3 regions of the Streptomyces sp. 2323.1 genome follow, and region 2 is predicted to be linked to each of the others. Evidence: riboswitches for the same ligand, from Rfam matches in the RefSeq annotation. Region 2 holds a riboswitch; each other region holds the start of a gene.
What was found. A riboswitch is a leader RNA that binds a small molecule or an ion and turns the genes downstream of it on or off. The one in region 2 is predicted to bind cobalamin.
Positions count from the first base shown of each region.

Region 1: linked by a shared signal. The riboswitch ahead of CPH93_RS24385 (HoxN/HupN/NixA family nickel/cobalt transporter) and the one ahead of cobN (cobaltochelatase subunit CobN) in region 2 are both predicted to bind cobalamin.
Region 3: linked by a shared signal. The riboswitch ahead of CPH93_RS26875 (cobalamin biosynthesis protein) and the one ahead of cobN (cobaltochelatase subunit CobN) in region 2 are both predicted to bind cobalamin.

Region 1 covers NZ_LT907981.1:5,664,814-5,674,861, reverse strand. Annotated here, with positions in the region: gene CPH93_RS24425 (FAD/NAD(P)-binding protein) at 1-232, shown strand, start outside; gene CPH93_RS24420 (DoxX family protein) at 312-773, shown strand; gene CPH93_RS24415 (DedA family protein) at 992-1,645, shown strand; gene CPH93_RS24410 (methyltransferase) at 1,881-3,077, shown strand; gene CPH93_RS24405 (nucleoside/nucleotide kinase family protein) at 3,367-4,023, shown strand; gene CPH93_RS24400 (hypothetical protein) at 3,986-4,447, opposite strand; gene CPH93_RS24395 (MarR family winged helix-turn-helix transcriptional regulator) at 4,591-5,223, shown strand; gene CPH93_RS24390 (alpha/beta fold hydrolase) at 5,220-6,068, shown strand; cobalamin riboswitch at 6,148-6,362, shown strand; gene CPH93_RS24385 (HoxN/HupN/NixA family nickel/cobalt transporter) at 6,394-7,611, shown strand; gene CPH93_RS24380 (VOC family protein) at 7,636-8,136, opposite strand; gene CPH93_RS24375 (DoxX family protein) at 8,367-8,918, opposite strand; gene CPH93_RS24370 (enoyl-CoA hydratase/isomerase family protein) at 9,081-9,866, opposite strand; gene CPH93_RS24365 (CaiB/BaiF CoA transferase family protein) at 9,863-10,048, opposite strand, start outside.
Region 2 covers NZ_LT907981.1:4,128,641-4,138,688, forward strand. Annotated here, with positions in the region: gene CPH93_RS17575 (precorrin-2 C(20)-methyltransferase) at 1-1,281, opposite strand, end outside; gene CPH93_RS17580 (precorrin-8X methylmutase) at 1,278-1,946, opposite strand; gene cobG (precorrin-3B synthase) at 1,943-3,337, opposite strand; cobalamin riboswitch at 3,441-3,601, shown strand; gene cobN (cobaltochelatase subunit CobN) at 3,636-7,238, shown strand; gene CPH93_RS17595 (DUF4097 family beta strand repeat-containing protein) at 7,313-8,044, opposite strand; gene CPH93_RS17600 (DUF1876 domain-containing protein) at 8,271-8,543, shown strand; gene CPH93_RS17605 (LCP family protein) at 8,619-9,944, opposite strand.
Region 3 covers NZ_LT907981.1:6,237,480-6,247,527, forward strand. Annotated here, with positions in the region: gene CPH93_RS26865 (putative cobaltochelatase) at 1-2,071, opposite strand, end outside; gene CPH93_RS26870 (cobyric acid synthase) at 2,127-3,668, opposite strand; gene CPH93_RS26875 (cobalamin biosynthesis protein) at 4,003-5,073, opposite strand; cobalamin riboswitch at 5,248-5,400, opposite strand; gene CPH93_RS26880 (hypothetical protein) at 5,605-6,054, shown strand; gene CPH93_RS26885 (caspase family protein) at 6,060-8,687, shown strand; gene CPH93_RS26890 (extracellular solute-binding protein) at 8,684-10,048, shown strand, end outside.

The DNA.
Region 1 (10,048 bases), 1.5 Mb from region 2:
TCCGCGGCGTTTCGCGGTGGGGGTGCCGACGGAGGGGGTGCACTGGGTGACGGCGGCCGGGGCCCGCCCCGGGGTGGGGTCGGTCACCCTCGCCGATACGGATGCGGTGGCACGGGCGGCGCTGCGGGCGGCGGTTGCGGGGGTACATACAGGTGCCGGGGCGGGCGGAGGCACGGTTCCGGCAGCACGATCGGCCGCTTCGAGCCAAAGGTCCCATATGGCCAGAGGTTGAAGTTGCAAGTATTGATTAGGTTTCCCTAACCTGTGCCTCCAGCGGTTACCCCGTCCCCAGAAACCGTAGGAGCCCCCACATGTCTGCACCCCTGGACTCGTTCGTTCAGAGAGCCACCCCGCACGTCCTCGCGCTCTTCCGCGTCGTCATCGGACTGCTCTTCGCCTGCCACGGCGCGTCCTCGCTCTTCGGTGTCCTCGGCGGCGCCATGGGGCAGGGCGGCACCGTCCCGACCGGCAGCTGGCCGGGCTGGTACGCCGCCGTGATCCAGCTGGCCGGCGGCCTGCTGGTGATCCTCGGCCTGGGCACCCGCCCCGCGGCCCTGCTCAGCTCCGGCTCGATGGCGTACGCCTACTTCTCCACGCACCAGGGCACCGCGCTGTGGCCGATCCAGAACGGCGGTGAGGCGTCCGTGCTGTTCTGCTGGGCCTTCCTGCTGCTCTTCTTCACCGGCCCCGGCTCCTGGGCGCTCGACCGGATCTTCTTCGGCGCGCGCACGGAGCCGACGGCGGCCGCTCAGCAGGAGCCGTCCGCCGCCTGAGGCACCGGCTCCACCCGGCCCCGGCACCTCCGCGGCCCCGCACTTCCCGGCCCGTACGGCATCCCGCCGTACGGGCCGTTCCGCGTTCCCGGGCCGGCCTACCACCCGGCCACCCGGCCGGATGGGGCCCGAGCGCACAGGCGTACGCTGTATGGCTGAAGGGCCGCCCCTGCCGCACCGAGCGACGTCGCGGCGGGGTTCGGACCGGGAGTAGCACGTTGCTGGAAAGCCTGGGGTCCCTCAGTGGCACCCCGTGGGTGTATGTGGTCGTCAGCTGCTCGATCGTGCTCGATGTCTTCGTCCCAATCCTGCCCAGCGGGATCCTGGTGATCGCCGCGGCCACCACCTCCGCCGGCGCCGGGAGCGCCGTGGATGCGGTCGGCCGGGCCGATGTCGCCGCCTCCGTCCACGGCGGTGCCTCTCTGGCCCCGGTGTTCTCGCTGCTGCTGTGTGCCGCCACCGCCTCGGTGCTCGGCGACATGGTCGCCTACCGGCTCGCCTGGCGCGGCGGCGACCGCTTCGACCGCGCCATCGGCCGCTCCCGCCGGCTGACCGCGGCGCAGCGGCGACTCGGTACGGCGCTGACCCGGGGCGGCGGCATCGTCGTCGTCCTGGCCCGCTTCGCACCCGCCGGACGCTCCGTGGTCAGCCTGGGCGCCGGTGTCGCCCACCGCACGGTCCGCGAGTTCCTCCCCTGGTCCGCACTGTCCGGCCTCGCCTGGGCCGCCTACAGCGTGAGCCTCGGCTACTTCGGCGGGCAGTGGCTCGGGACGTCCTGGGTGAGCACCGCCATTTCGGCCGTCGCCCTCTTCGGCGCGGGATCGGCTGCCGCCTTTTTGATGCGGCGGCCGGAGCGGGGTACGGCGGGCTGAGGGGCGGCGGGGCGGCCGGGGCCGCTCGGACGGTGCCGTACGGCGGCGTCGCGGCGTACGGACGGCCCACCGCCGGTACGGGGCAGGCGCCTCCCCGATCCGGAGTAAAATCGGCCGTCACACCACGCCCCCCGTCTCCTGTGAGCCTTCGCGCTCCCCGGACGCCGGACCGGGACCGCCCCCCTGGGCGGCACCCCTCGGCGAGGTCCGAACCACACACGCGAGGCACACTTCGGTGAACCAACCGCCGGTCGTCGAATGGACCGAGGCCGACGAGGCCCGTTCCGCCCGTTGGCGCTCCGAGAACGGCGCTCCGCCACCCCACCGCATCGTCATCGCGGACGACCGGACGAAGGCCGACGACGCCTACAAACTCGCCTGTGAGGGCACCGCGCTGTTGTGGCGCGGCGATTTCCACAACGCCCGCCAGCTGCTGACCGCGATGGCCCGCCGGATCGACCGCCGCCCCCGCAAGGCACCGCCCGCCGACGTCACCCAGGCGTTCCACCTGCACCGCGCCGCGCAGAACCAACGCGCCCGCATCCTGGGCATGCTGCTGGTCCCGCTCGATGCGTCGCTCGCCGTCCCGCTGCACCGCGCCCCGGACGTCCGCGAGGCCTGCGCCAGGGCGTACGGCCCCGCCGAGCCCGCCGGCGACGAGGCGTCCGGGACCGCCGAGGGCGTGGATCCGACCGCCTCCCTGGTCTCGCTGCGCGAGCTGCTCGGCCTCATCGGCGCCAACGAATGGCGCAGGAAGGGCGTGGAGGTCCCGGCGCTCGGCGGCGACCGCATCCATCCGCACTACGGCGTCTTCTCCCCGGCCCGCGGCGAGTACGTCGATCTGGTGGCCGAGGCACCGCTGCCCTCCCAGGAGCTGGCGTTCGACATCGGCACCGGCACCGGCGTACTGGCCACGGTGCTCGCCCGGCGCGGAGTACGCCGGATCGTGGCCACCGACCAGGACCCGCGGGCGCTGGCCTGCGCCCGCGAGAACACCCAACGGCTGGGCGTCGCCGGGCAGGTGGAGGTGGTCGAGGCCGATCTGTTCCCGGCCGGCCGCGCCCCGCTGGTCGTCTGCAACCCCCCGTGGGTGCCCGCGAAACCGACCTCCCCCGTGGAGCATGCGGTGTACGACCCGGGCAACCGGATGCTGCACGGGTTCCTGGGCGGCCTCGGGGACCATCTGACACCGGACGGCGAGGGCTGGCTGATCCTCTCCGACTTCGCGGAACACCTCGGGCTGCGTCCGCACGCCGCGCTCCTCGACGCCTTCGCCGCCGCCGGCCTGACCGTCCTCGGACGGCTCGACATCACCCCCCGCCATCCGCGCGCCCGCGACACCTCCGACCCGCTCCATGTGGCCCGCGCCGCCGAGGTCACGTCCCTGTGGCGGCTGGGCCTCGCGGGCGGGGGCGCGGCCGACTCCCGCTGAGGCCGGGCGGGTTGGCGCCGGGCCGGGACGGTGTGGACCGGGAGGCACGGCCGACGGGCCCGGCCCGTAGGGACCGGAAGTCGCAGCCGCCGGGCCGGGCCCGTAGGGACCGGGAGATGCAGCCGCCGCGCCGGGCCCGTAGGGACCGGGAGATGCAGCCGCCGCGCCGGGCCCGTAGGGACCGGGAGATGCAGCCGCCGCGCCGGGCCCGTAGGGACCGGGAGATGCAGCTGCCAACCCGGCGCGCAGCCGCCCGATGTGGCTCCCGGTCAGGCACGATGGAGACATCATGGATCTCCGGTACCTCCTCTCCCGCGCCCATGGCCTCGCCGCCTCCGCGACGCCCGGCCGGCGCCGGCTGCTCGGGATCACCGGCCCGCCGGGCGCCGGGAAGTCCACCCTCGCCGCCCATCTCGTGGCCGGACTGGCCGGGCAGGCGGCGCTGGTGCCGATGGACGGCTTCCATCTCGCCGAGGCGGAGTTGCGCCGCCTGGGCCGCGGGGACCGCAAGGGCGCACCGGACACCTTCGACCCCGGCGGCTACGCGGCACTCCTGGCCCGTCTGCGCTCCCCCGAACCGGACACCTCCGTCTACGCCCCGGCCTTCGACCGCCGTATCGAGGAGCCGGTCGCCGGCAGCATCCCCGTCGCACCCCACATCCCGCTCATCGTCACCGAGGGCAACTACCTCCTGCTCGACTCCGCCCCCTGGTCGCGGGTGCGCGCACTGCTCGACGAGGTCTGGTACGTGGAGCTGGACGGCGCGGAGCGGATCCGGCGGCTGATCGACCGCCATGAGCGCTTCGGACGCCCGCGTGCCGATGCCGAGCGGTTCGTGCACGCCTCGGACGAGGCCAACGCCCGTGTCGTGGCGGCCACCCGCGAGCGCGCCGACCTCGTCATCCGCTTCACACCCGAAGAGGCCCCGTCCCCCGAGGGCACATAGTTCCCTTCCCCGGCCTCCTTGACCCGGCCCGTCGGCGAACAGCCCGGCCCCCTGACCGCTGCCCCTCGGCGAGCAGCCCGGCCACCGACAGGGCGCCCCAGCCCACGGAGACCGCCACCGCCACCGCCCGGCGGCCGCGCCCCGGCAGCGTCGCACCGAGCAGCACGGCATCCCCCAAGTCGGCGGCGATCCGCACATATGCGGCGGTGCGCAGCGCCGGCCCTTCCGGAGCCAGCGCCAGCGCCAGCCCGCTCACCGCGTCCCGCCAGGCCAGTGGACGCAGCGAGGTCCGGGTCGCCGGGGCGGTGCGCCCCGCGGCATCGGCCAGCCCGGAGGGCCGGGCCAGCAGACCGGGCGCCGCGGCCACCGCCACCCCGTACGCCGCCGTGGCCACTCCGACCGCACGCAGCAAAGAGACCTTCATCCACCGTCCGCCTTCCTCATCCACCGGTCACACGAGTCCCGTCAGGCTCGTTTTCCTCTTCAACCCCTTTCCGCGGCAGCCCCCTTCCCAAACGACATCACGAGTGTCACCATGACACTATGAGTGTCATTGAGGGGGAATCAGTGAGGCGATTCAGCGTCATCGAGGGGGAGTCCACGTCCATGAGCACCATCGAGCGCGACGGCGACGGCGAGGGAGCACCGACGCCGGCGCCCGACGAAGACCTGCTGTACGGCGTCATCCGGCGCCTGTGGCCCCTGCACCGCACGGTCGTGCGCGCGGTGGAACGCGAACTGTCCGGTACGGGCCTGACCGCCGGCGAACACGCACTGCTGGACGCGCTGCATGCCGAAGGCCCGCGGACCGTGCCGCAGTTGGCGCGCGCGATGGACCTGGACCGGCAGCCGGTGCAGCGCTGGGTGAACCACGCCGTCGAACTGGGCCTGGCGGTGACGGCGCCCAACCCCGCCCACCGCCGCTCGTCGCTGATCCAGCTCACGGCCGAGGGCGCGGAGGCGATACGCGGAATCCAGAAGGCCGAGACGGCGCAGCTGCGGCAGCGGCTGGCCGATCTGCCCGCCGAGGACCTCCGCACCGCGCTGCACGTGCTCGACCGACTCGGTGCGGAATTCCGGCACCTCGGGAACGGCTCACACGTTCCACCGGAGGAACCCGACAGTCACGGCAATACCGACGCCCGTCGCATCCAGCCCAGCCCACCGCATCCGACGCACAAAGGACGGCCCAGAGAATGACCCGCAGAATCACCGCCTGGTCCGAGATCGACAACGGCATCGTGCCGGTCGAGGAGGGCGAACTCTTCTACGAGACGGCGGGCTCGGGCCCCGCGGTGGTACTGCTGCACGGCGCGATGCTCGACCAGCACATGTGGGACGAGCAGTTCTCCTGGCTGGTGAACTCCGGCCTGCGCGCGATCCGTTACGACCTCCGCGGCCACGGTCTGTCCTCCACGGTGGCCGGTGACTTCGCCCACCACGAGGACCTGTGCGCGCTTCTCGACGCCCTCGGCGTCCCCCACGCCGTCCTCGTCGGCCTCTCCCACGGCGCCCGGGTCGCGCTGGACACCGCCCTCGCCCACCCGGACCGGGTGTCGGCTCTCGCCCTCGCCTCCCCCGGGATCAGCGGCCGCGCCTTCACCGACCCCTTCCTCCTGGAGCACATCAAGGAGCAGGTGGCGGCGATCGGCGCACCGGACGGCGTGGAGCGCTATATCGAGCACTTCCTGCGGATGTGGGTGGACGGGCCGCACCGCGAACCGTCCGCCGTGCACCCGGGATTCCGTGAGCGGATGCGCGCCTCGGCCGAGGCCAATGTGGAGGTGCATGGCGAGGGGACGGCGGCCGGGATGCCCCTGGAGGTCGGAGCCGCCGGGCGGCTGGGGGAGATCCGGGTGCCGACGGTCGTATTCGACGGCGACCTCGACGGCCGCGACATCTCCGCCAACGCCCATGCGATAGCGCTGTCCGTCCCCGGCGCCCGCAGGATCCGGATACCGGGCGCGGCCCATATGGTCAATCTGGAGAACACCGCGCTCTTCGACCAGGAACTCCATGCCTTTCTCTGCTCCCTTGACCTGTGACGGACGAGCCTCACCCGCCGACGGCGCTCCCGCCCGTCGCCGGATCCGCCCCACGGACCGCACCCCTCCCCCGTGGCGGCTAGAGTGGCCGGGCCGTGGTGTTCGGGAAGACCGGTGACGGACCGTGAGGTCCCAGACCGGAGCGGCCCTCGCCACTGTGATCGGGGAGTTTCCACCCCTTCCGCAGACGCATGACGCCTCTGCGGCGCCACTGACCGCAGCCCGCGGCCGGGAAGGCGGGGGCGGACGCGTGCACCTGTAAGCCAGGAGACCGGCCACGGCATCTCACGAACTGATCCACGAGGTGCTGGAGCGTGACCGCCGGATGGCCCTGTCCACCGATACCCCGACCACCCCTGCCTCCGGCGCCTTTCGCTGGCGACGGCAGGACACCGTCCGTACCGCGGGCCTGATGGCCGTCATAGCCGGACTGCATGTCGTCGCCTTCGGCGTGCTCTTCCTGCTGGTGGTCCCGCACCACTACACCGTCGGCAGCCGGGTCTTCGGCGTCGGGCTGGGCATCACCGCGTACACCCTCGGCATGCGGCACGCCTTCGATGCCGACCACATCGCCGCCATCGACAACACCACCCGCAAGCTGATGGCCGACGGCAAGCGGCCGGTCTCGGTCGGCTTCTGGTTCGCCCTCGGCCACTCCAGCGTGGTCGTCGTGATGGCGGCCCTCGTGGCGGGCGGCGCGCAGCTCGCCGGCATCCTGCTCAACGACGAATCCCGCATGCACCAGATCCTGGGCACGGTCGGGACCACCGTCTCGGGGTCGTTCCTCTACCTCATCGCCGCCCTCAACCTCATCGCGCTGTCCGGGATGTGGCGGGTCTTCCGCGAGATGCGCAGCGGCCGCTACGACGAGGTCGAGCTGGAGCGGCAACTCGACTCACGCGGCTTCATGAACCGCTTCCTGGGGCGGTTCACCCGCTCCGTCTCCCGCCCCGGCCAGATGTTCCCGCTCGGCTTCCTCTTCGGGCTCGGCTTCGACACCGCGACCGAAGTGACCCTGATGGTGATGGCCGGCAGCGGCGCCGCGGCCGGTCTGCCCTGGTACGCGGTGCTGTGTCTGCCGCTGCTCTTCGCCGCCGGAATGAGCCTGTTCGACACCCTCGACGGCACCTTCATGAACTTCGCCTACCAGTGGGCGTTCTCCAACCCGGTGCGCAAGGTCTACTACAACCTCGCGATCACCGGCCTCTCGATCGCCGTCGCCTTCTTCATCGGCACGATCGAGCTGGTGACGGTGCTGCACGACAAGCTCGCCCTCACCGACCCGCTGACCGGCTGGATATCCGGCCTCGACCTCGACAACGTCGGCTTCATCATCGTCGGCCTGTTCGTGGTCGTGTGGGCCGCGGCGCTGGCGTACTGGCGGCTGTCCGGCGTCGAGAAGCGCTGGACGGAGCGGGCCGGGCGAGCGCAGCCGACGAAGCCGGAGGGTACGGCAGGTCCGGCAGGCACGGCAGGTCCGGAGGAAGAGGCGCAGCCGGCGGGGCGGAGCGGACAGGAGGAGCGGGCGGCGTCGGACGCCTGAGGACCACCCCGCCCCGGCCTCCCCTCAGGTGGCCGACCCCGCCGCCGCCCCCGTCATCAGGTCCGGCCCCCAGCGCTCCAGTGCCGCTGCCAGATCGAGCGGGAGCACGCGGTCCGGCTGGTCCGGGCCGGGCCAGTCCTCGCGCGGGACCCGCCACATCACCTCGAACTCGTTGCCGTCCGGGTCCTTGGCGTACAGCGACTTGGCGACGAGGTGATCGCTGGCCCCCAGCAGGGCGCCCCGCTCGACGAGCCGGTCACGCGCCGCGACGAGTTCGCCGAGCGTGCCGACCTCCCAGGCGAGGTGGTACAGCCCGACCCGTCCCGCTTCGGGCCCGGGAGCCCCGGGACCCACGGCGAACAGCCCCAGGTCGTGATCGTTGAGCGAGCCGGGAGCGCTGAGAAACGCGGCGCGTCCCGGCACCTCGACATCCACCGTGAGCCCGAGGGCCTCGGTGTAGAAGGCGACGGCCCGCGCCACCTCACGTACGTAGAGCACCGCGTGATTGAGACGTCGTACCGGCATGGCCCTGCTCTCCGCTCTTCCGCCGCGACACCACCATGGTGCCGCCGCACTCCCCGTTTCCGGCTCCGCTGTTCCTGCCTGCCCCCGGGCCGGCGTGAATTCCTGCCCGCCCCGGGCCGGCATCCATTCCTGCCCCCGCCGGGCTGGCATCCGTTCCTGCCCGGACCGGGCCGGCGTCTGTTCCTGCCCGTCCCGGGCCGGCGTCCGTTCCTGCCCCGCCCGGCCCGGCGTCACTTCCGGACCAGCAGCATCACGCCCGCCACGACCACCCCCAGCACCAGTGCGGCCACACCGCGGACCGGCCGGTGGACCCGCAGGCCGGGCAGGAAGCGGTCAACGGCCAAGCGGCCGGGCCCGGTCAGTGCCAGGGCCGCCGCACCGGCGGTCAGCAGCAGCTCGTACTCCACGCCCTTGGGCGCGAAGAAGCCCCCGCCCCACTTCACGGCCAGGGCGTTGATCATCGTGCCGACGACCGCCGCGGCGGCGAGCGGGGTGAGCAGTCCGGCCACCAGCCCGAGCCCGCCGAGCGTCTCGCTCAGACCGGCGACGACGGCCATCGTCCGGCCGGCCGGATAGCCGCTCATCGTGAAGAACTGCCCGGTCCCGTCGAGCCCCGGCCCGCCGAACCAGCCGAACAGCTTCTGGGCACCGTGGGCCGCCATGGTCAGTCCGAGCGCGAGCCGCAGTACGAGCAGCCCGGTGTCGTAGCCGTACGGAGCGGGCTTGTCGCGCATCGATACGCCGAGGCGGGAGGGCTCAAGAGTGCTGAGGGGGGACGTCATGAGGAGCGCTCTTTCACAGGTCGAGGTCCGGCCCGCGATCCCACGGGCCAGTTACTTGAAACTTCAAGTCACTCTCGACGATACACAGCACCCCCCACGGCGAACAACAGCGCGCGGCGACCCCGGACGACCCGCCGCGCACCCACCCCACGCCGTCCCTGCTCAGGACGGGTCCGGCGGTACCGCCGCGGGCCGCCCGAGGAACGCAGCGATCGCACGGTCGAAGTGGGGCCGGGCCACCACCGGCCGTTGTGGGGCGGCAGTCGCCGTGCGCTGCGGTGCCAGGGCGGCGGCGACGGCCCGTTTGGCGGCCCGGATCGCCGCCGGCGGATGGTCGGCGATCCCGGCGGCGAGGCGGCCGACGTGCTCGGCGAGCCGGTCGTCGGGCACGCAGTGGTCGGCGAGTCCGAGGGCCACCGCCGTGCGGGCCTCGACCAGCCGGCCGGTGTAGAGCAACTCCCGTGCCGTGCCCGGTCCGGCCAGGGCGACCAGCCGTGCCGCGAAGACCGGGCTGGCGAGGATGCCGAGCCGGGCGATCGGCATCCCGATCCGTGCGCTGTCCGCCATGAGCCGCAGATCGCAGGCGAGGGCGAGCTGGCACCCCGCCCCCGCGGCGACACCGCGGACCTCGGCGATCACCGGCACCGGACAGTCCTCGATCGCCGTGAACGCCGCTTCCATGTGGGCGAAGGACTCCTCGACATGGCCCGGATCCGCCGCCACCCAGTCGGTCATGTCCGACCCGGCGCAGAAGGTGTCGCCCTGCCCGCGGAGCACCAGCACCCGCAGCGACCGGCGCGCCCCGAGCTCCCTGACCTGCCGGCCCAGGGACTCCCAGGCGGCGGCGGGAAGAGCGTTGCGCCGGCCGCCGTCACCGATCCGGATCTCGCCGACGGCGCCGGAGCGGGTGATCGCGACGGCGGGCTCGGGGCCGGGTGACGGGGTCACTTCGCGGCCTTCCGTGCGCGGAGTCCGGCCAGTTGCCCGGGGCCGGCCCCGAGGGCGGTCAGGACCTGTGCGGTGTGCTCACCGTGCCGGGGCGGCGGGGTGCGTACGGCCGCCGGGTGCTCGGACAGCTTGATGGGTGACGTGAGGGTACGGAGGGTGCCGGCGTCGGGGTGCTCGATCTC
Region 2 (10,048 bases):
GGCCAGGGCCAGGTCGGCGCCGGCTGCCGCGTGGAGGCGTTCGGCGATGACTTCCCAGGGCTTGAGGCGGTCGGAGAGGGAGATGACCGCGTAGTCGTGGCCGAGGGGGGCGCCGGCGCGGGCGGCGGCGGCGTTGGCGGCGGTGACGCCCGGGAGGACGCGTACGGGGATGGCGCGGTACGGGTCCTGGGCGGCGACCTCCAGGACGGCGGTGGCCATCGCGAAGATGCCGGGGTCGCCGCCGGAGACCACGGCCACCCGGTGGCCGCGCCGGGCCAGGTCCAGGGCGAGTTCGGCGCGTTCGGACTCGACCTTGTTGTCGGAGGCGTGGCGGCGCTGGCCGGGGCGCCGCGGGACGCGGTCGAGGTAGGTGGTGTAGCCGACGAGGTCCTCGGCGGCGGCGAGGGCGCCGCGGGATTCGGGGGTCAGCCAGAGCGGGCCGGCGGGGCCGGTGCCGACGACGACCACCTCACCGGTGCCGGGCGTGGGAGCGGCCTCGGGCGGGGGGCTCGCGATGCGGCTGGGGACGACGGTGACGGAGAAGTACGGGACCGTCTCCGCGTCGATGTCGGCCAGTTTTTCGGTGCGTTCGCCGGACATGGTGGCGCGTTCGACGTAGTGGGCCTCCGGCAGGCGGCCGGAGCGTTCCATGGCGCGGCGCACGGTGGGGAAGGTACGGCCGAGCTTCATGACGACGGCGGCGTCGGTCGACGCCAGACGGGCGGTCAGCTCCTCCTCCGGCAGGGTGCCGGGGAGGATCGTCAGGACCTCGTCGGCCTCGGCGAGCGGCCTGCCCAGGCGGGCCGCGGCGGCGCTGATGGAGGTGACGCCGGGGATGACCTCGGTCGGGTAGCGGTCGGCCAGCCGCTTGTGCATGTGCTGGTAGGAACCGTAGAAGAGCGGGTCGCCCTCGGAGATGACGGCGACGGTGCGGCCGGCGTCGAGGTGGGCGGCGAGGCGGGCCGCCGCGGCCTCGTAGAACTCGTCCAGCGCGCCCCGGTAGCCGCCGGGATGGTCGGTCGACTCGGTGGTGACCGGGTAGACCAGCGCCTCCTCGATGTGGTCGGCGCGCAGGTGCTCGGCGGCGATCGCGCGCGCGATGGAGCGTCCGTGCCGGGCGCTGTGGTACGCGATGACGTCGGCCTCGCCGATGACCTGTACGGCCCGCACGGTCATCAGGGACGGGTCGCCGGGGCCGAGCCCGACGCCGTAGAGACGGCCGGGGGCGGCCGCCCGCCGGGTGCCGTCGTTGCCGGGTGCCTGCTGCTCGCTCACGCTCATTCTTCCTCGCTCGCCAGGGCGTTGATCGCGGCGGCGGCCATGGCGCTGCCGCCCCGGCGCCCGCGCACCACCAGGTGGTCCAGCTTCGACGGATGGGCGATCAGCGCGTCCTTGGACTCCGCGGCGCCGATGAAGCCGACGGGTATGCCGATGACGGCGGCCGGGCGGGGCGCCCCTTCCTCGATCATCTCCAGGAACCGGAAGAGGGCGGTGGGGGCGTTGCCGAACGCCACCACGGCACCGTCCATCCGGTCCCGCCACAGCTCCAGGGCGGCGGCGCTGCGGGTCGTCCCCATCCGGGCGGCCAGGTCCGCGACCGACGGGTCGGCGAGGGTGCACAGCACCTCGTTGTCCGCCGGCAGCCGCTTGCGGGTGACGCCGCTGGCGACCATGTTGGCGTCGCAGAGGATCGGGGCGCCGGCGCGCAGCGCGGCGCGGGCGCTCGCCACGACGCCGGGGGTGAAGGCCAGATCGCGTACCAGGTCGACCATGCCGCAGGCGTGGATCATGCGGACCGTGACCTGGCTGACGTCGGCGGGCAGCCCGCCGAGGTCCGCCTCGGCGCGGATGGTGGCGAAGGACTGGCGATAGATCGCCGCACCGTCCTTCTCGTAGTCGAACGCGGTCACTGTGGCCTCGGGGTTGTCGGTTGTGGGCTGGCTCATGGGGTGTGGCTTCGGCCTGGTGGGGCCGGGTGCTGCGGGGGTGGTGCCGGGGGCGCCGGGGCGTCGTCGGGGGCCGGTGCGGGCTCCGGCCGGACGACCGCCACCCGGTAGCCCTCCCCTGTTGCCCGCACATCCACCCATGCGCCGTGGGGGTGGCCGCAGCGGCGTTCGCAGCCGGACCAGTGGACGGGCAGGCCGTCCGGTACGGCGAGGGCGTCGGGGACGCGGGCGCCCGTGGCGACGGCGGCCGCGGCGTCGGTGCGGACGTCGGTGAGGGACTTGGCGCAGCCGGGGCGTCCGGTGCAGGCGCCGAGGCGGTGCCAGGGGGAGTCCGGGTCGGTGATCAGGCCGGAGGCGGCCAGCGCGGACAGCCGGGAGGCGGCGGTGCCGGCCGGCAGCCCGGGGACGACGATGCCACGCCAGGGGGTCAGCCGCAGCGCGCCGCAGCCGTCGTCGGCGGCGACGGCGCTCAGCAGACGCCACTGGGCGACCGTCAGCCGGCCCAGCGGCGCCAGGACGCAGAGCGAGGCCGTGCCGTCGGGGCCGTCGATGATGCCGGGGGCCGAGGAGTCCGGGGAGGGCGAGGGGAGGGGTGCCGGTGGCTGCGTCACATATGTGGGGGTGATGCCGGTTTCGTGTAGGTGTGCCGCCACCTCCCGGGCCGTCAGCCGCTGTTCGGCGGGCAGTTCACGGACCCGCCAGGCGCCGCTGCCGCTCGCCTCGGCGGCGGTCAGGAAGGCCTCGGCGGCGGCGAGCGCGGCGCGCGGGGCGTCCGGGCCGGCGATCCGCAGCGCCGCCGGATCGTCGCCGACCCGCAGCAGCGCGGTGCCCCCGGACCCGGCGGACTCCCCGGCCCGGTCCGCTTCTGCGACCAAGCTCACATCCCCGCCGAGGCCCGCCACATCGCCCCGCCCGTCGTCCAGGACGAAGAGGAAACGGCCCGAGAGGGCGGTCGCCCGCTCACTCGTGCAGAGGAGTTCATCCAGCTCACGGGCCCACCGGCGCACATCAGCAGGGGTGTTGCGGTCGAGTCCGGCCAAGGGGGAGGCGAGGATGTTGCGGATGCGTTCGTGGCGTGCGGAGGGCAGCAGTCCGGCGTCGCGCAGCAGGGCGGCCAGCTCGGCGCCGCAGCCGTCGGGCAGGCCGCGGAGCTCCGCGTTGCCGCGTGAGGTCAGGGAGAGGTGGCCGTCGCCGAGGCGGTCGGCGGCGTCGGCCAGCGCCTTTGCCTGACGCACCGTCAAGTCACCGGCAGGCAGCCGCACTCGGGCTAGGTACCCGTCGGCGGCGGAGTGCAGCCGCAGCGCTCCCGGGCAGGCGTCACCGCGGTCCCGTATGGGCGGTTCGGCCCCTTGGGGGCGTATCGAGGGGGAGGGCGGCATGGCGGCGAGCATACCTACGACGGTGCACGCCGGAACCGTGCCCCGGACCCCCTCGCGGCCACCCCGGGCCGCCCGTCGCAAAGGCCCGCTTACCTCCCCCGGGTCCAGCCCTTACTATGCAGGTCGGTGGGTCGGCTGATCCGCCGGACGCCAGCGACGGCGTGGGGTCGTGGACCCCAGGGAGGAAGCCCGGTGCAAATCCGGCGCGGTCCCGCCACTGTGAACCCGGCAGGTGCCGGGTGAGTCAGGAACTCCCGCCGTCCATACGACCACCCGGGGCGCGGACACCCCGAGGAAGGCCTGCGCTCGCATGCTTCTGCTGCTGTCGACCTCCGACACCGATCTGCTCAGCGCCCGCGCGGCCACGGGCCCGGTGCCGTACCGTCTCGCCAACCCCGCCCGCCTCGACGTCGCCGAGCTGCCGGCCCTGCTGGAGGGCGTGGACCTCGTCGTCGTACGCCTCCTGGGCGGCATCCGCGCCTGGCAGGAGGGCCTGGACCTGCTGCTCGCCGAGGACCAGCACCGCCCCGTCGTCGTGCTCACCGGTGAACAGGCCCCCGACGCTCAGCTCATGGAGCAGTCCACGGTCCCGGTGGGCATCGCGGCCGAGGCGCACGCCTACCTCGCGCACGGCGGCCCCGCCAACCTCGACCAGCTCGCCCGCTTCCTCTCCGACACGGTGCTGCTGACCGGCCACGGCTTCGAGCCGCCGGCGCCCGCCCCGTCCTGGGGGCCGCTGGAGTGGGACTCCCGCAACGACAGCGGCCCGCTGATCGCGGTGCTCTACTACCGCGCCCACCACATGAGCGGCAACACCGGCTTCGTCCGCACCCTGTGCGAGCAGATCGAGGCGGCCGGCGGCCGGGCCCTGCCCCTTTTCGTCGCCTCCCTGCGCGCTCCCGAGCCGGAGCTGATCGAGGCCCTGGGGGCCGCCGACGCGCTGGTCACCACGGTCCTCGCCGCGGGTGGCAGCAAGCCGGCGGACGCCTCGGCCGGCGGGGACGACGAGGCCTGGGACGCCGGTGCGCTGGCCGCGCTCGACGTCCCGATCCTCCAGGCCCTGTGCCTGACCGGGCCGCGGAGCGCCTGGGAGGAGAACGACGAGGGCCTCTCCCCGCTGGACGCCGCCTCGCAGATCGCGGTCCCCGAGTTCGACGGCCGGCTGATCACCGTCCCGTTCTCCTTCAAGGAGGTCGACGAGGACGGTCTGCCGGTGTACGTCGCCGACCCCGAGCGCGCCGCCCGGGTCGCCGGGATCGCCGTGCGCCATGCCCGGCTGCGCCACATCCCGGCCGCCGAGAAGCGCCTCGCGCTGGTGCTGTCCGCGTACCCGACCAAGCACTCCCGGATCGGCAACGCGGTCGGCCTGGACACCCCGGCCAGCGCCGTCGCACTGCTGCGCCGCCTGCAGGCCGACGGCTACGACTTCGGCACCGAAGAGGTCCCCGGCCTGGTGTCCGGCGACGGCGACGAGCTGATCTACGCCCTCATCGAGGCCGGCGGCCACGACCAGGAGTGGCTCACCGAGGAGCAGCTCGCCCGCAACCCGGTCCGGATCCCGGCCGCCGACTACAAGCGCTGGTACGCCACCCTCCCGCAGGAACTCCGCGACTCCGTCGAGGAGCACTGGGGGCCGCCGCCCGGCGAGATGTTCGTCGACCGCAGCCGCAACCCCGAGGGCGACATCGTGCTGGCCGCCCTGCGCCGCGGCAATCTGCTGATCCTCATCCAGCCGCCGCGTGGCTTCGGCGAGAACCCGATCGCGATCTACCACGACCCCGATCTGCCGCCCTCGCACCACTACTTGGCGGCCTACCGCTGGATCGCGGCCTCCGCCGACGACGGCGGTTTCGGCGCCGACGCCATGGTCCACCTGGGCAAGCACGGCAACCTGGAGTGGCTGCCCGGCAAGAACGCCGGGCTGTCCGCCGCCTGCGGCCCGGACGCCGCCCTCGGCGACCTCCCCCTCGTCTACCCCTTCCTGGTCAACGACCCCGGCGAGGGCACCCAGGCCAAGCGCCGGGTGCACGCCACCCTCGTCGACCACCTCGTCCCGCCGATGGCCCGCGCCGAGTCCTACGGCGACATCGCGCGCCTGGAGCAGCTGCTCGACGAGTACGCGGCCATCTCCGCCATGGACCCGGCCAAGCTGCCCGCGATCCGCGCCCAGATCTGGACGCTGATCCAGGCCGCCAAGCTCGACCACGACCTGGGCCTGGACGAACGCCCCGACGACGACGGCTTCGACGACTTCCTGCTGCACGTCGACGGCTGGCTGTGCGAGGTCAAGGACGCCCAGATCCGCGACGGACTGCACGTCCTGGGCGGGGCGCCGACCGGCGAGGCGCGGGTGAACCTCGTGCTGTCGATCCTGCGCGCCCGGCAGATCTGGGGCGGCCGGTCCGCGCTGCCCGGTCTGCGCGAGGCGCTCGGCCTGGACGAGTCCGCGGCCACCCGTACCACCGCCGACGCGGCCGAGGACACCGCCCGCGGCCTGGTGCAGGCGATGGAGGACGCGGACTGGGACCCGGCGGCGGTGGCCGGTGTGGCCGCGGGCCACCCGTCCGCGGTCGCCGACATCCTCGATTTCGCCGCCCGCGAGGTCGTGCCGCGGCTGGCCGCCACCACCGATGAGATCGACCACGCGGTGCACGCGCTGAACGGCGGTTTCGTGCCGGCCGGCCCGTCCGGCTCCCCGCTGCGCGGCCTGGTCAACGTGCTGCCGACGGGCCGTAACTTCTACTCCGTCGACCCGAAGGCCGTCCCCTCCCGCCTCGCCTGGGAGACCGGCCAGGCCCTCGCCGACTCCCTGCTGGAGCGCTACCGCAGCGACAACGGCGACTGGCCGCAGTCGGTCGGCCTGTCCCTGTGGGGCACCAGCGCGATGCGCACCAGCGGCGACGACGTGGCCGAGGCCCTCGCGCTGCTGGGTGTCCGCCCCCTCTGGGACGACGCCTCGCGCCGGGTCAACGGCCTGGAGCCGATCCCGCTCGCCGAGCTGGGCCGCCCCCGCATCGACGTCACGCTGCGCATCTCGGGCTTCTTCCGCGATGCCTTCCCGCACGTCATCGGCCTCCTCGACGACGCGGTACGGCTCGTGGCCGGTCTGGACGAGCCCGCGGAGTCCAACTTCGTCCGGGCCCACGCCCAGGCCGACCTGGCCGCGCACGGCGACGAGCGGCGCGCCACCACCCGCATCTTCGGCTCCCGCCCGGGGACGTACGGCGCGGGCCTGCTCCAGCTGATCGACTCCCGCGACTGGCGCACCGACGCCGACCTCGCCGAGGTGTACACCGTCTGGGGCGGCTACGCCTACGGCCGCGGCCTCGAAGGCCGCCCGGCCCGGGAGGAGATGGAGACCGCCTACAAGCGCATCGCGGTCGCCGCCAAGAACACCGACACCCGCGAGCACGACATCGCGGACTCCGACGACTACTTCCAGTACCACGGCGGGATGGTCGCCACCGTCAAGGCGCTCAAGGGCAAGGCGCCCGAGGCGTACATCGGTGACTCGACCCGGCCCGAGACGGTCCGCACCCGCACCCTGGTCGAGGAGACCTCGCGGGTCTTCCGCGCCCGGGTGGTCAACCCCCGCTGGATCGAGGCGATGCGCCGTCACGGCTACAAGGGCGCCTTCGAACTCGCCGCCACGGTGGACTACTTGTTCGGCTATGACGCCACCACCGGCGTGGTCGCCGACTGGATGTACGACAAGCTCGCCCAGGCCTACGTCCTGGACCCGGAGAACCGCGCGTTCCTCCAGGAGGCCAACCCCTGGGCCCTGCACGGCATCGCCGAGCGCCTCCTGGAGGCCGAGTCCCGCGGGATGTGGGAGAAGCCGGACGCCGCGACGCTGGCGGCGCTGCGGGAGGCGTTCCTGGAGACCGAAGGGGAGCTGGAGGGCGAGGACTGACCCGGGCGCGGGGCCGCCCCGGCCGGGGGGCCGGGGCGACCCCGTACCCGCCCGCCGGCCCAACGGCCCCGGTGTCAGGCGGACTTCGCGGTGATGTCCCCGTTGCTGGTGGTCAGGTCCAGGCGGTAGCGCCCCGCCGGGTCCTGGACGACGCCGAGGTGCTTGTCGCCGTTGCTGGTCTCCGCGGACACGCGGTAGTGGGCCTTCGGCACCGTCACCGTGATGCTGCCGTTGGACGTCTTCGCCCGGACGCTCTGTGCGGTGGCCGGGGTGAGGTCGATCGCCCCGTTGGAGGTCTCGGCCGCGATCTGCCGGCCGGACAGCCCGTGTCCGGTGATCGCGCCGTCGGTCGTCGTGGCGTCGATCGGGCCGGTGACGCCGTCCAGGTCGATCCCCCCGTTGCTGGTGGTCACCTGCACCGCGCCGACGCCGGACAGGTCGATCCCCCCGTCCGCGGTCTCCCCGCTCACCGGGAGGCCCGCGGGTACCTGGACCGTGTAGTCCACCGTGCAGTGCTCGCCACAGCCGCCGAGCACCAGCACCCCGTCCTCGATCCGGTGGGTGGCGCCCTGCGGCCGGTCGCCGTGGTACGTCACCGACCGGTGTACCGAGACCGCGCCGCCGCCCTTGCCGCCGTGGACGGTGAGGCCCCCCGAGGTGTTGTCCAGCCGGATCGACGTGATCTTCTTCGCGACCTCGGCGTCGTCCCGGAAGGTCTTGCCGGGCACCAGTCCGCAGGCGCTGAGGCCGCACATCCCGATGCCGGCCGTCGCGACGACGGCGGTGAAGCGGACCCGCATGCGCATGAATTCCCCCGGAAGTGGTCGGTAGTTGGTCCGGCGGGCGGTGCGCCCGTCCAGTGCCCGACGTGAGGCTAGAGCGGCGGGACACGGCCCCACCATGGGGAAAACCCCCTGATCATGGTGCGGATCGCCCCAGGTACCGCCCCAGGTGCGGCCGGTGGTGGCCGGTGCGACGATTTGTGTGGGGGCGGTTCATGTGCTGCTTGGGGGGCGTACGAGGAGGCTTCCGGTGACCGGCACGAAGACATGGAACGCCGAGATCAGCATCACCGAGATCGACAGCGAGGTCCGGGCCGAGGCCCGGCTGCGGGGCAAAGAGGGCGGGCAGCTCGTCGGCCAGGGGACGGCACGCTGCAATCCCGCCGATGAGAACGTCCCCGACATCGGCGACGAGCTGGCGGTGGCACGGGCGATGTCCGACCTCAGCCATCAGCTGTTGCAGCGGGCCGCACACGACATCGAGGTGCACACGGCCCGGCCGGTGGAGCGGCTGCGCGCCTGACGGACGGCGGCGCGCCCGCTGTGGCGCCCGGCGGACCCGAACGGCAAAAGCGGCCGGGGTCCGGCCGGGGCCTGGCTACTCCTGCGCCCGGAAGTCCGGCCCGATCGTCAGCGTCACCGCGCCCGGGGCCGCCTGGGCCGACTCCGTGGCCTTGGTCCCGGGGAGGCGGGCGGCGAGCACCTCGCTCTGGGTCTTGAGGGCGGCCGGGTAGCTGAGGGTGGTCTTGTCCGTCGACGGGGCGTTGCCGGTGGCGATGACCGTGAAGCCGAGCCCCCGCAGCTGGTCGGCGGCGGAGGCGGCCCGGCCGGGGATGCCGGTGCCGTTGAGGACGCGGACCTGCACGGAGTGGGCGGTCACCGGGTTCTTGGCGGCCTCGGCGAGCTTCTTCTTCCCGGCGGCGCCGAGCTCCCGGTCGTGCGCGATGTCGCTGAACAGCTGGCTGGTCTGGGGGTATTGCCAGACCACATTGGCCTTGTCTGTGGGGACGTCGGCCTCGCGGTAGTAGTTGGGGACCGTCACGAAGGTGAGCCGGTCGGAGGGGATGTCCTTGACGGTCGAGGCCAGGTCGTAGAGCGGCTTGACGCCGTCCAGGGCCTTGTCGGTGGTGAGGGACTTGGTGGCCGAGTCCAGGAAGTCGTAGAGCTCGCCGGGGCTGGTGAGTTTTTCCTGCGCCTTGGCGCCCAGGGCCTTCATGAATTCCTGCTGGCGGCCGATCCGGCCGAGGTCGGAGCCGTCGCCGACGCTGTAGCGGGTGCGGACGTAGCCGAGCGCCTTCTCGTCCCGGACGTTCTGGCAGCCCGCGTCCATGTCGAGATGGGCCTTCTTGTCGTGGATGGCGTGCTTGGGGCAGACCTCTATGCCGCCCAGCGCGTTGACCATGCCCTTGAAGCCCTGGAAGTCGACCGAGGCGAAGTGGTCGATGCGCAGTCCGGTGTTCTTCTCGACGGTCTTGATGGTGCAGGCCGCGGCCTTGGTGATGTCGCCGGAGTCCCCGCCGATCGAGAACGCCTCGTTGATCTTGAAGTGGTGCGGGGACGACTGGGAGCCGTTGCCGCGGGTGCAGGCGGGGATCTGCACCCAGGAGTCCCGGGGGAAGGACAGCGCGGTGGCCCACTTCCGGTTGGCGGCGATGTGCACGAGCATCAGCGTGTCCGACTGCATGGTCGTCAGGCCCCGGCCGTATTTGGCGTTGGCGCCGGCCCGGCTGTCGGAGCCGACGACCAGGATGTTCTTGGAGCCGGGGCTGAGGTTGACCGGCCGGGCGCCGTCGATCCCGATGTCCACGCCGTGGATATTGCCGTCCAGGTGCTGATAGACCCACGCCCCGACGCCGGCGGTGCCGAGCAGCACCACGCCGAGCACGCCGCCGGTCCAGACGACGATGCGGCCGCGGCGGGTCATCCGTACCTTGTCCGGCCGGCCCGCTCTCCGGGAGCCGGCGCGGGATCCGTCGGCCGGGCCGGCCGGCTTACGGCGCGAGGAGGCGCCGGACGCACGGGAGTTGT
Region 3 (10,048 bases), 2.1 Mb from region 2:
CGGAGACGCTGTCCGCGCGCAGTTCGTCGAGGGTGATCGCGGTGCCCTGCAGCTCACGGGCGAGCTCGCCCGCGAGCCCCAGCCGCACCGGTCCCGCCTCGCAGTCCACGACCACCGAAGCGGTGCCCTGGGCGGCCAGCAGCCGGGCCGCGCGGGCGGACCGCAGCACCGGCTCCGGGCCGCCGGTCGCCCGCCCGTCGGTGACGACCACCAGCAGCGGCCGCCGCGAGGCATCCCGCATCCGCTCCACCCGCAGCACCTCATGGGCCCGCAGCAGCCCCTCCGACAGCGGCGTACGGCCGCCCGTCGGCAGCTGCTCCAGCCGGGCCGCACCCGCCTCGACCGAGGACGTCGGGGGCAGCGCCAGCTCGGCGCCGGCGCCCCGGAAGGTGATCATGCCGATCTTGTCGCGCCGCTGATAGGCGTCCAGCAGCAGCGAGAGCACCGCGCCCTTGACGGCACTCATCCGCTTCCGGGCCGCCATCGACCCGGACGCGTCCACGACGAACAGCACCAGATTGCCCTCGCGCCCCTCGCGCACCGCCTCGCGCAGATCGTCCCGGCGCACCACCAGGCCCGGCCCGCGGCGGCCGCGTACGCGCTGGTGCGGCGCCGCGGCCTGCACGGTCGCGGCCAGGTGCAGCTTGCCCAGGGCACCGTGCGGGCGCCGGGCGCCGGTCGTCCGGCCGTGCGCGGTGCGGGCCCGCGACCGGCGGCCGTCCGCGCCCTCGCCCAGCCCCGGCACGTCCAGCCGCCGGGTGCGGAACGGCTCGGTGGCGCCGACCGCGGCCTTCTCGCCGCCCGCGCCCGGTGCGCTCTGCTCGGCCGGTTCCGGGGTCGGCCCCGATTCCTGCTGCTCCGGGGCCGCGGGCTGCTCCTGGGGGGCCTCCCGCTCCTGCTGGTGCGGGAGTTCGGGGCCCGGCGCCGACTCGTCCGGGCCGCCGTCCTGCGGCGGGCGCCCGCCGCCCTCCGGGCCGCCCCCGCCGGGGCCGTCGTCCGGACCGTCCGGCTCCGGATCGTCGTCGCCGCCCGTGCCCTCGTCCGCCCCGAACTCCTCCAGCGTCTGGTCGAGCTTGTCCTCGTCCAGGCCCGGCGCATCGAACGGATTACGGCGCCGGCGGTGCGGCAGCGCCAGCAGCGCGGCCTGCCGTACGTCCTCCTCCAGGACCTCCGTCCGCCCCGCCCACGCGGCCAGCGCGGTGGCGGTGCGCGCCATCACGATGTCCGCGCGCATCCCGTCCACCTCGAACGCGGCACAGGTCGCGGCGACCTGCCGCAGCGCCGCATCCCCCAGCGTCACGCCCGGCAGCAGCTCCCGCGCCGCGGCGATCCGCCGGCGCAGCTCGTCCTCCTCGGCCGCCCAGCGCGCCGCGAAACCGGCCGGATCGGCGTCGTACGCCAGCCGGCGCCGTACGACCTCCACCCGCAGGTCCGGCTCGCGCGAGGCGGCGACCTCGACCGTGAGCCCGAACCGGTCCAGCAACTGCGGCCGCAGCTCGCCCTCTTCGGGGTTCATCGTCCCGACGAGCAGGAAGCGCGCCGCGTGCCGTACCGAGACGCCTTCCCGCTCCACGTACGAGGCACCCATGGCGGCCGCGTCCAGCAGCAGGTCCACCAGGTGGTCGTGGAGCAGATTGACCTCGTCGACGTAGAGGATGCCGCGGTGGGCGTCCGCCAGCAGACCCGGCTCGAAGGCCTTCACGCCCTCCGACAGGGCCCGCTCGATGTCCAGCGCGCCGACCAGCCGGTCCTCGGAGGCGCCGACGGGCAGTTCGACCATCCGTGTCGGGCGTTCCTCGGCGGCGCCGGTGCCGTGCGGCCCGTCGGGGCAGCCGGGGTCGGGCGCGTCCGGGGCGCAGGCGAAGCGGCAGCCGCCGACCACGTCCACGGCCGGCATCAGCGCCGACAGCGCACGCACCGCGGTGCTCTTGGCGGTGCCCTTCTCGCCGCGGACCAGCACACCGCCGACCGCGGGGCTCACCGCGTTCAGCAGCAGCGCCAGCCGCAGGTCGTCCATGCCGACCACCGCGCTGAAGGGGTACTGCGGGGTCGTGTCGTGCGGGGTTGTCATGCTGTGTCGTCCTCCACGTCGCCGTCGAGCTCCGTATTCGTCCCTGGGGTACCCCTCATGGCGCCCCCGGAGGCACGAACGGCAGCCCGTCCGGTACCCCCTCCTCGATCAGCCGGAGCAGCGCGGCGGTGTCCGCGTGCTCCTCGATCAGATCGCCCAGCCGGTCCAGCTGCTCCTCGCGCAGGGCGGCGAAACAGGTGTCGGGGGCGGGCACGAAGGCCCGGCCGGCGTCCGCCGCGACCCGTCGCAGCAGGGCCCGGCGGAAGCCGTCGCTCTCCAGGGAGCCGTGCCAGTGCGTGCCCCATACGGAGCCGGCCCGGCACCCGTCCAGGAACTCTTCGTCCCCGCCGGTCACTTCGGCGACCCCGTGGTGGATCTCGTACCCCTCCACCGGCTCGCCCAGCGCCTCACCGGCCGGCCGCGCCAGCGTCTTCTCCGCCGCGAACCGCACCCGTACCGGCAGCAGCCCGAGCCCCTCGACGGTGCCCGCCTTCGACTCGACCTCGTCCTCGATGAGTTCGCCCAGCATCTGGAAGCCACCACAGATGCCCAGCACCGGCCGGCCCTCGGCGGCCCGCCGGGCGATCGCGTCCGCCAGCCCCCGCGCGCGCAGCCACTCCAGCGCCCGGACCGTGCCCCGGGTCCCCGGCAGCACCACCAGATCCGCGTCGGCCAGCTCCTCGGCCCGGTCCACGAACCGCACGACCACGCCGGGCTCCGCGGCCAGCGCGTCCACGTCCGTGAAGTTCGACATCAGCGGCACGGCGCAGACCGCCACCCGCAGCACCTCCGCGCCGTGCGGCGGCGCCACCACGCTCTCGCGCACCGCGCCGCGCAGCGACACCCTGAGGCCGTCCTCCTCGTCGATGCCCAGCCCGTGCGCGAAGGGCAGCACGCCCAGCGTCTGCCGTCCAGTGAGGCCGCGCAGCATCGCAAGGCCCGGCTCCAGCAGCGTCACATCGCCCCGGAACTTGTTGACGAGATACCCCGCGACCAGCGCCTGATCCTCCTTCGACAGCAGCGCGGTGGTGCCGAAGAAGGACGCGAACACCCCGCCGCGGTCGATGTCGCCGACCACGACGACCGGGATCCGGGCGGCCCGGGCGAGGCCCATGTTCACGATGTCGGTGCGCCGCAGATTGATCTCGGCGGGGCTGCCGGCGCCCTCGCAGATCACCGCGTCGTGCGTCCGCCGCAGCTCTGCCAGGCAGTCGGTGACGGTGCCGAGCAACTGCTCCTGGCGCCCGGCATGGTAGCCACGGGCACTGAGCTCACCCACCGGCTTCCCCAGCAGCACCACCTGGCTGCTGCGGTCGCTGCCCGGCTTGAGCAGCACCGGATTCATCAGCGCGGTCGGCTCCACCCGCGCCGCGGCGGCCTGCATCGCCTGGGCCCGCCCGATCTCCGCGCCCTCGCGCGTGACGAACGAATTCAGCGACATGTTCTGCGCCTTGAACGGTGCCACCCGGACGCCCTGGCGGGCCAGCCAGCGGCAGATCCCCGCCGTCACCACGCTCTTGCCGGCATCGGACGTCGTACCGGCCACCAACAGGCCACCACCGACCGCCCCGCCGGCTGCCTTCAACCGCCCGTTCACGGGGTCCTCCTCCTACGCCGGTGCTCCGGCTGTCTTGAGTCGTACGTGCGGCACTTCGAGTCTTTACGTCCGCCCGCCCCGCAAAGGCATTTCGGGTCTGTCCACCCGCCCACTCCTCGAAGGGACTTCGGGTCGCTACACCTGCCAACTCCCCGGAGGGACTTCGGGTCTGTCCACCTGCCAACTCCCCGGAGGGACTTCGGGTCTCTCCACCCACCCACTCCCCGGAGGCACTTCGGGTCACTACACCCGCCCACCCCCCGAAGGGGGGTGGGCGGCGGGGAAAAAGCAGGCGCCGGGGAAAAAGCAGGCAGCGAGGAAAAAACGGACGGCCTCATACCCGCCCCGCCCTACGCCCAAGCCCCACTCCAAGCCGCCGCCCCGCGCCCGCCCGAGCCGCCGCCCCCCGAGCCCCCGTCGCCCGCCCAGTACCGAACCCCGCCCTCAAAGCACCAAACCCCACCCGAGCCCCCACCGTCGCCACCAGCGCCCACACACTCACCCGCCGCGAGAGCCGCACCGCCCGCTCGATGTCGGACACCGCGACCGGCCGCGCCCCGCCGTTGAGCACCGGACGGTGTTCCACCCGCCCGCCGTACGCCAGAGTGCCGCCCAGCCGTACGCCCAGCGCGCCCGCGAACGATGCCTCCACGGGGCCCGCGTTGGGGCTCGGGTGGGCGCCGCCGTCCGCCCGCCAGGCCCGCAGCGCGGTGCGCCGGCCGGGGCCCGCGAGGACGGTGAGGGCGGCGGTCAGCCGGGAGCCGGGCCAGCCGGCGAGATCGTCGAGCCGGGCCGCGGCCCAGCCGAAACGGCGGTAGCGCGGGGACTTGTGCCCCACCATCGCGTCGAGGGTGTTCACCGCCCGGAACGCCACCAGCCCGGGCACTCCGCCCAGCGCACCCCATACCAGGGCACCCACCACCGCGTCCGAGGTGTTCTCGGCGACCGACTCCACCACCGCACGCGCCATCTGCGGCCCGTCCAGCGCCTGCGGGTCACGTCCGCACAGATGCGGCAGCCGCTCGCGCGCGACCTCCAGGTCACCCGCCGCCAGCGCCCCGCCGACGGCCCGGGCCTCCCGGCCGAGCGAGGTGCCGCCCAGTACGGCCCACACCGTCGCCGCGGTCAGCGCGACCCCGGCGGAGCCGCGCAGCGGGGACGGCGATGGCGCGGCGCCCCGTACGGCGCGCACCAGCAGCGCGGCACCGGCCGCGGCACCGCCCGCACACAGCAGGGCATGGGCCGCCCCGTATCCGCGGTGGTCGCGCCACAGCCGGCGCTCGACGGCGGCCGCGGCCCGGCCGAAGGCGGCCACCGGATGGCCGCGCCGGGGATCCGCCGCGATCAGGTCGCCGAGGAAGCCGAGAGCCGCGCCGCACGCATATCCCGCGTGTTCGCCGCGCATCGGGTCAGACCGCCGCTAGGGCGTGTCCACAACATTCCGCCCAGCCCGCGGCGCCTCGCCCTACACTTCGAAGGGGCCCTGCAGCAGCGGGCAGTGGAGCTCTAGACGGGCAGCCGGGCATGGCGGTATGTCCTCACTCAGGGTCCGCGCCCTGGCTCGACGTGACGGCGACATGAGTCTCCTGGCTCCCCGGATCGGCGAGTCCTCCGGCCTTCCAGCCCTGCGCGTACGCCGTCCGGCGTCCGCGAGATGGACCGTGGCCTTCACTGGAGGAACCCTCCCCGGTGACAGTGGCGGGACCGCGCCGGATTCGCACCGGACTTCCTCAGCTGTCGCCGAATGGCTCGGGCAGTCCACCACGCCCCGCGAATGCCCGTCAACTCACCCTTGACCTGCGACGCTGCCCCGTGGCATGGGCTGTGGTGCACGCCACAGCGTGGTGGCCGGATCACAGACGGTTGCCTGCGCCCCTGATTCCACGTCACTATCGGGAGCACGGCGGCGATGGGGCCGCCGGAAGGGGGCCGGGGGATGCCGCAGCGCGCTGACCGTCACGAGATCCGCATCAGGATCACGGGCACCAACAATCCCGATCAGGACATCGAGGACCTCAAGTCCTGGCTGGAGCGCGAGCCGTGGCTGGCCCGGCGGCAGTACGACTGGGCGCTGCGGCCCCGCCCGGCGGACGCGCACGACGACGGCGACGCCCCGCGCGACATGGCCGTCGGCGTCGACGATCTGGTCCTGGTCATCGTCGGGGCGGTCGCCGCCGAGATCACCAAGAGCCTCAGCATCGCCCTCAAGGAGTGGCTGCGCCGCCGCCGGGAGGAGCGGGACACCGGCGAACGGCCCGCCGTCGCGGTCGGGGCCGGCGCCGGCGGCCTGCGCGCACTGGCAGACGAGGGCCCGGGCGTCCCGGCGCCCGAACCCCCCGATCCCGGCCGCCCGGACGACGGAAGCGGCAGCACCGCCGGGGACTGAGCCGGATGTCCGAATACGACGCGCGGGGCAAGGTCAACCGGGCGCTGTTGATCTGTGTCGACGACTACCGTCATCTGCGCCCGCTCCCCGCGGTGAAGGACAACGCCCAGGAACTCGAACGCGCCCTGCTCGCCCCCGGCGCCGACCTGTTCACTCGGGGCGAGGTCGTCGTTTGCCGCCCGCAGGAGCCGTGGGAGGTGGAACAGGCGCTGGACACCGTCACCCAGGAGGCGCGCGGACTGCTGCTGGTCTACTTCTCCGGCCACGGCCGGGTGGGCCGGGACGGCGGCAATCTGCAGCTGATGGTCGGCGCCTCGGAACGGCGTCACAAGACCGTCTCCTGGCAGGACATGGTGCTGTCCTACCTCGACAACGCCCGGGCCGACCGGATCGTGATCATCCTGGAGTGCTGCTACGCCGGGAACGCGGGGGAGGCCTTCCACAACTGCCGCAAGCCCATGTCGCTGCTGATGGCCGCGCAGCCCAACCGCCGGATCTTCAGCGGCGAGGAGCCCACCGGGGGCAGTGTCTTCACCCGTGCCGTCCGCCAGACCCTGGAACAGGGCTTACCCGGCAGGCGGTGCGTCACCTTCGAGGACCTCGTCCGGGTGCTGCGGGAACAACTCGCCGCGGAACGGACCCCGATGGGCGACATCTGGGAACCGCGGTCGGCGAAGCAGAACACCGTCGACGACGTCATCCTGTCCTTCGCCACCCCCGAGATACGGCCCCCGACCCCGCTGCGGATCCGGCTGCGCCGCCGGTTGAAGTCCTCCTTCCAGCACTGGCTCAGGATCCTGCTGGTGTCGGCGATCATCCTCGTCCCGGCCGCCGCGGGCCTCGTCGTGCTGAACCTCCCGAACGCCGACGCGCCCTGCCCGCCCGCCCTCGAACTGCGCCTGCTGACCGCTCCCGAGGCCGAACCCGCCCTGCGCCAGGCCGCCTTCGACTACGAGATGTCCGGCGCCAACCTGCGGCCCCTCAGCGGCGAGGGCGACCTCCCCGACGGCTGCCGGCGCGCCCAGATCACCGTGTACTCCGCGGCCAAGGACCAGGTCGACCAGGGCTTCGCGGCCGCCGACCGCTGGCAGGGCGAGGCCCGCGGCACCGGCAAGGGCCGCCCGGCCGACAGGGGCGTCGACCCCCTCAACCGTCCCGGCCCGCAGCCCGACATCTGGATACCGGAATCCACCGCCGACTACTACGAGGCCCGTCGCGGCATGCCGGCCACGGGATCCCCGGCGACCCTCCACTACGGCGACCCGGTCGCCTACACCCCCCTGGTCGTCGGCATCCCCGCGAACCGGCGGCTGGACGACGTCGAACCGGGCGGCGCCTCCTGGCCGGAGCTGCTCACCGGCACCGACCACGCGCATCGCGACCTGAAGCTCCTGCGGCCCAGCCCCGTACTGTCCGGCACCGGACTGCTGCACACCATCGGCCTCTACCTCGCCCACGGCGGCCCGGGCGCCGCCTCGCCGTACGGCCCCGATCCCGACCCCGCGCTCGCCCGCACCGCCGAGGACCGGCTCTCCGCCCCGGGCAGCCAGTACGCCGGCAGCACCGAACTCCTGTGTTCACTGCGGCCCGACGCCGCTGCCTCCGGCGCCGTCGACCGCACCAGGTCCGCGCCGCTGGTGTCGGAGAAGTCCCTGGCCGACTACAACCTCGGGCGGGCCATCGGCAGTTGCCCCGCCCTGAGTTCCGCGCTGCCCGTGCACGACCGCTACGTCGCCTACTACCCCGAGAACGTCCCCGCCCTCGACCATCCCCTCATCCGCGTCGACTGGCGCGGCACCACCGACGCCACCCCGCGGCGGGCCGCCGTGGCCCGCTTCGCCACCTGGCTGCGCGACCCGGACGGCGGTCAGCGCACCCTGGGCGCGCAGGGCTACCGCGGAGTGGACCACCACACCCCGGGTGCCGGCTCACCGCTCAGCGACAGCCGCGCGGACGTCAACCGCGACAGCCGGGTCTCCCGTTACACGGCCGGCGCCGACCAGGTGGCCCGGGTACTGGACGGCTACGACAAGGCACAGAAGTCCAGCCAGGTGCTGATCCTCATGGACACCTCCACCTCCATGGCGGACGGCGGCAAACTCCCGGTCGCCCTGAGCGCGGCCGGCCGCGCCCTGGAGATGGCCGGCGCCCGGCACACCTACGGCCTGTGGGCCTTCCCGGACCGTGCGCACCCCGACGACCGCGCGGCGGTGCGTGAGCTGGTCCCGCTCGGCAGCGACGACCCGGCCCGCGGCAAGGCCGCACTGGACCGGGTCGCGGGCGGTGAACTCGTCGATCACGGCGCCGCGATGGAGGAGGCACTGACCCGCGCGGTCCGCACCATGAAGAAGTCCACCGCCCCCAACAAGGCCATCGTGCTCCTCCTCGACGAGGACGACGGCACGGGCGGCCGCGCGGCGAGCGTCGACCGCACCCTCGGCACCCTCGTCGGGGAGGGGCCCGAGGTGCCCATCCTGGCCCTGGTGCTGGGCAAGTCCGGCTGCGACAGCTTCGCCCTGCGGCAACTGGCCGGGGCCTCCCACGGCCAGTGCGTACCCGGCGGCCCGCAGGCCGTCGACACCCTGGCCGGCCGGATCGCCTCCATCGGCACGGCCACCAAGGGGGAGCGATGACCGCCAAGCGCGCCACGGCGGGCGCCGCGCTGGCCGGCCTGGCGCTGCTCACCGCGGTCAGCGGCTGTAAGCCGGGGGATCAGAACGTCCCGGAAAAGGGCGCGATCGTCCTCGCCACCGGCAGCGATCTCAGCAGCTCCGGCGTCCGGCAGGACCTGATCCGCGCCTTCGAGAAACGCACCGGGCACACCGTCCGGATCGTCAAACTCCCCGACACCGCCGACGGCCAGCGCAGCCAGCTGCTGGCGGCGGGCCAGTCCGGCAACGGCGGCTACGACGTGCTCAACCTCGATGTGGCCTGGACCGCGGAGTTCGCCGAAGCGGGCGTCATCCGGCCCTGGCCCGCGAGCCTGGACGGCGACTTCCTGGGCAGCGTGGCCAAGACGGTGGAGTACGACGGCAAGGTGTGGGGCGTCCCGTTCAACACCGATGCCGGGCTGCTCTATTACCGCAAGGACCTCCTCGACGCCCACGGCCACCACCGCCCGCCCGCCAACTGGGGCGAGCTGAAGGCCTGGGCCCTCCAGGCGGCGGACGCCTACAACCGCCGCTCGGACCAGGACGCCCGGGCCGGGAAGAAGAAACGGCCCAGGATGTACGGCATGGTCGCCCAGCTGCGGCCCTACGAAGGCCTCACCGTCAACACCCTGGAGTCCGCCTGGGCCAACGGCGGCGACCCGTACGCCACCGGCTTCGCCAAGGGCGAGCAGGTCGGCGCGCTCCAGCTGGGCATCGCGGACCTCAAGGACCGGCTCGGCACGCTCATGCCGCACGAGGCCGTCACGATGGACGAGACCGAGAGCCGCCGCTGGTTCGCCGACGGGCGTGCGGTGTTCATGCGCAACTGGCCGGTCGAGTACGCCTCGGTCGCCGAAAAGCTCACGGCCGGCACCGCCTTCGACGTCGCCCAGCTGCCGGCCCGGCCGTCCGACGGCCGGCGGCTGTCGGTGCTCGGCGGACAGAATCTGGCGATCTCGGCCGGCAGCAAGCGGCCGGCCGGCGCCCGGGCCCTGATCGAGGCGCTGACCGACCCGGGCAGCGAACGCTGCCTGCTGGAGCGGGGGTTCGCCGCCACCCGCGACTCGGCGTACCGCGAGGGGGCCAAGGCGCCGCGCTGCCCGCTGCCGCCCGTCGGTGCGGAGCAAGCGGAGCACGGCGCCACGGGGCAGCCGGAGCCGCGGCCCGACCCCCGCACCCTGCACGACGCGCTGATGGCGGCCGCCCCGCGCCCGCGCAGCGCCCACTACCAGACGTTCAGCAAGGTCCTGCAGCTCGGCGTGGCCGCCTATCTCAACGGCAGCGGCGGCACCGCCATCGCCGACCGGCTGGCCCGGCAGGCCGATGACGCACTCGGCGGCCGG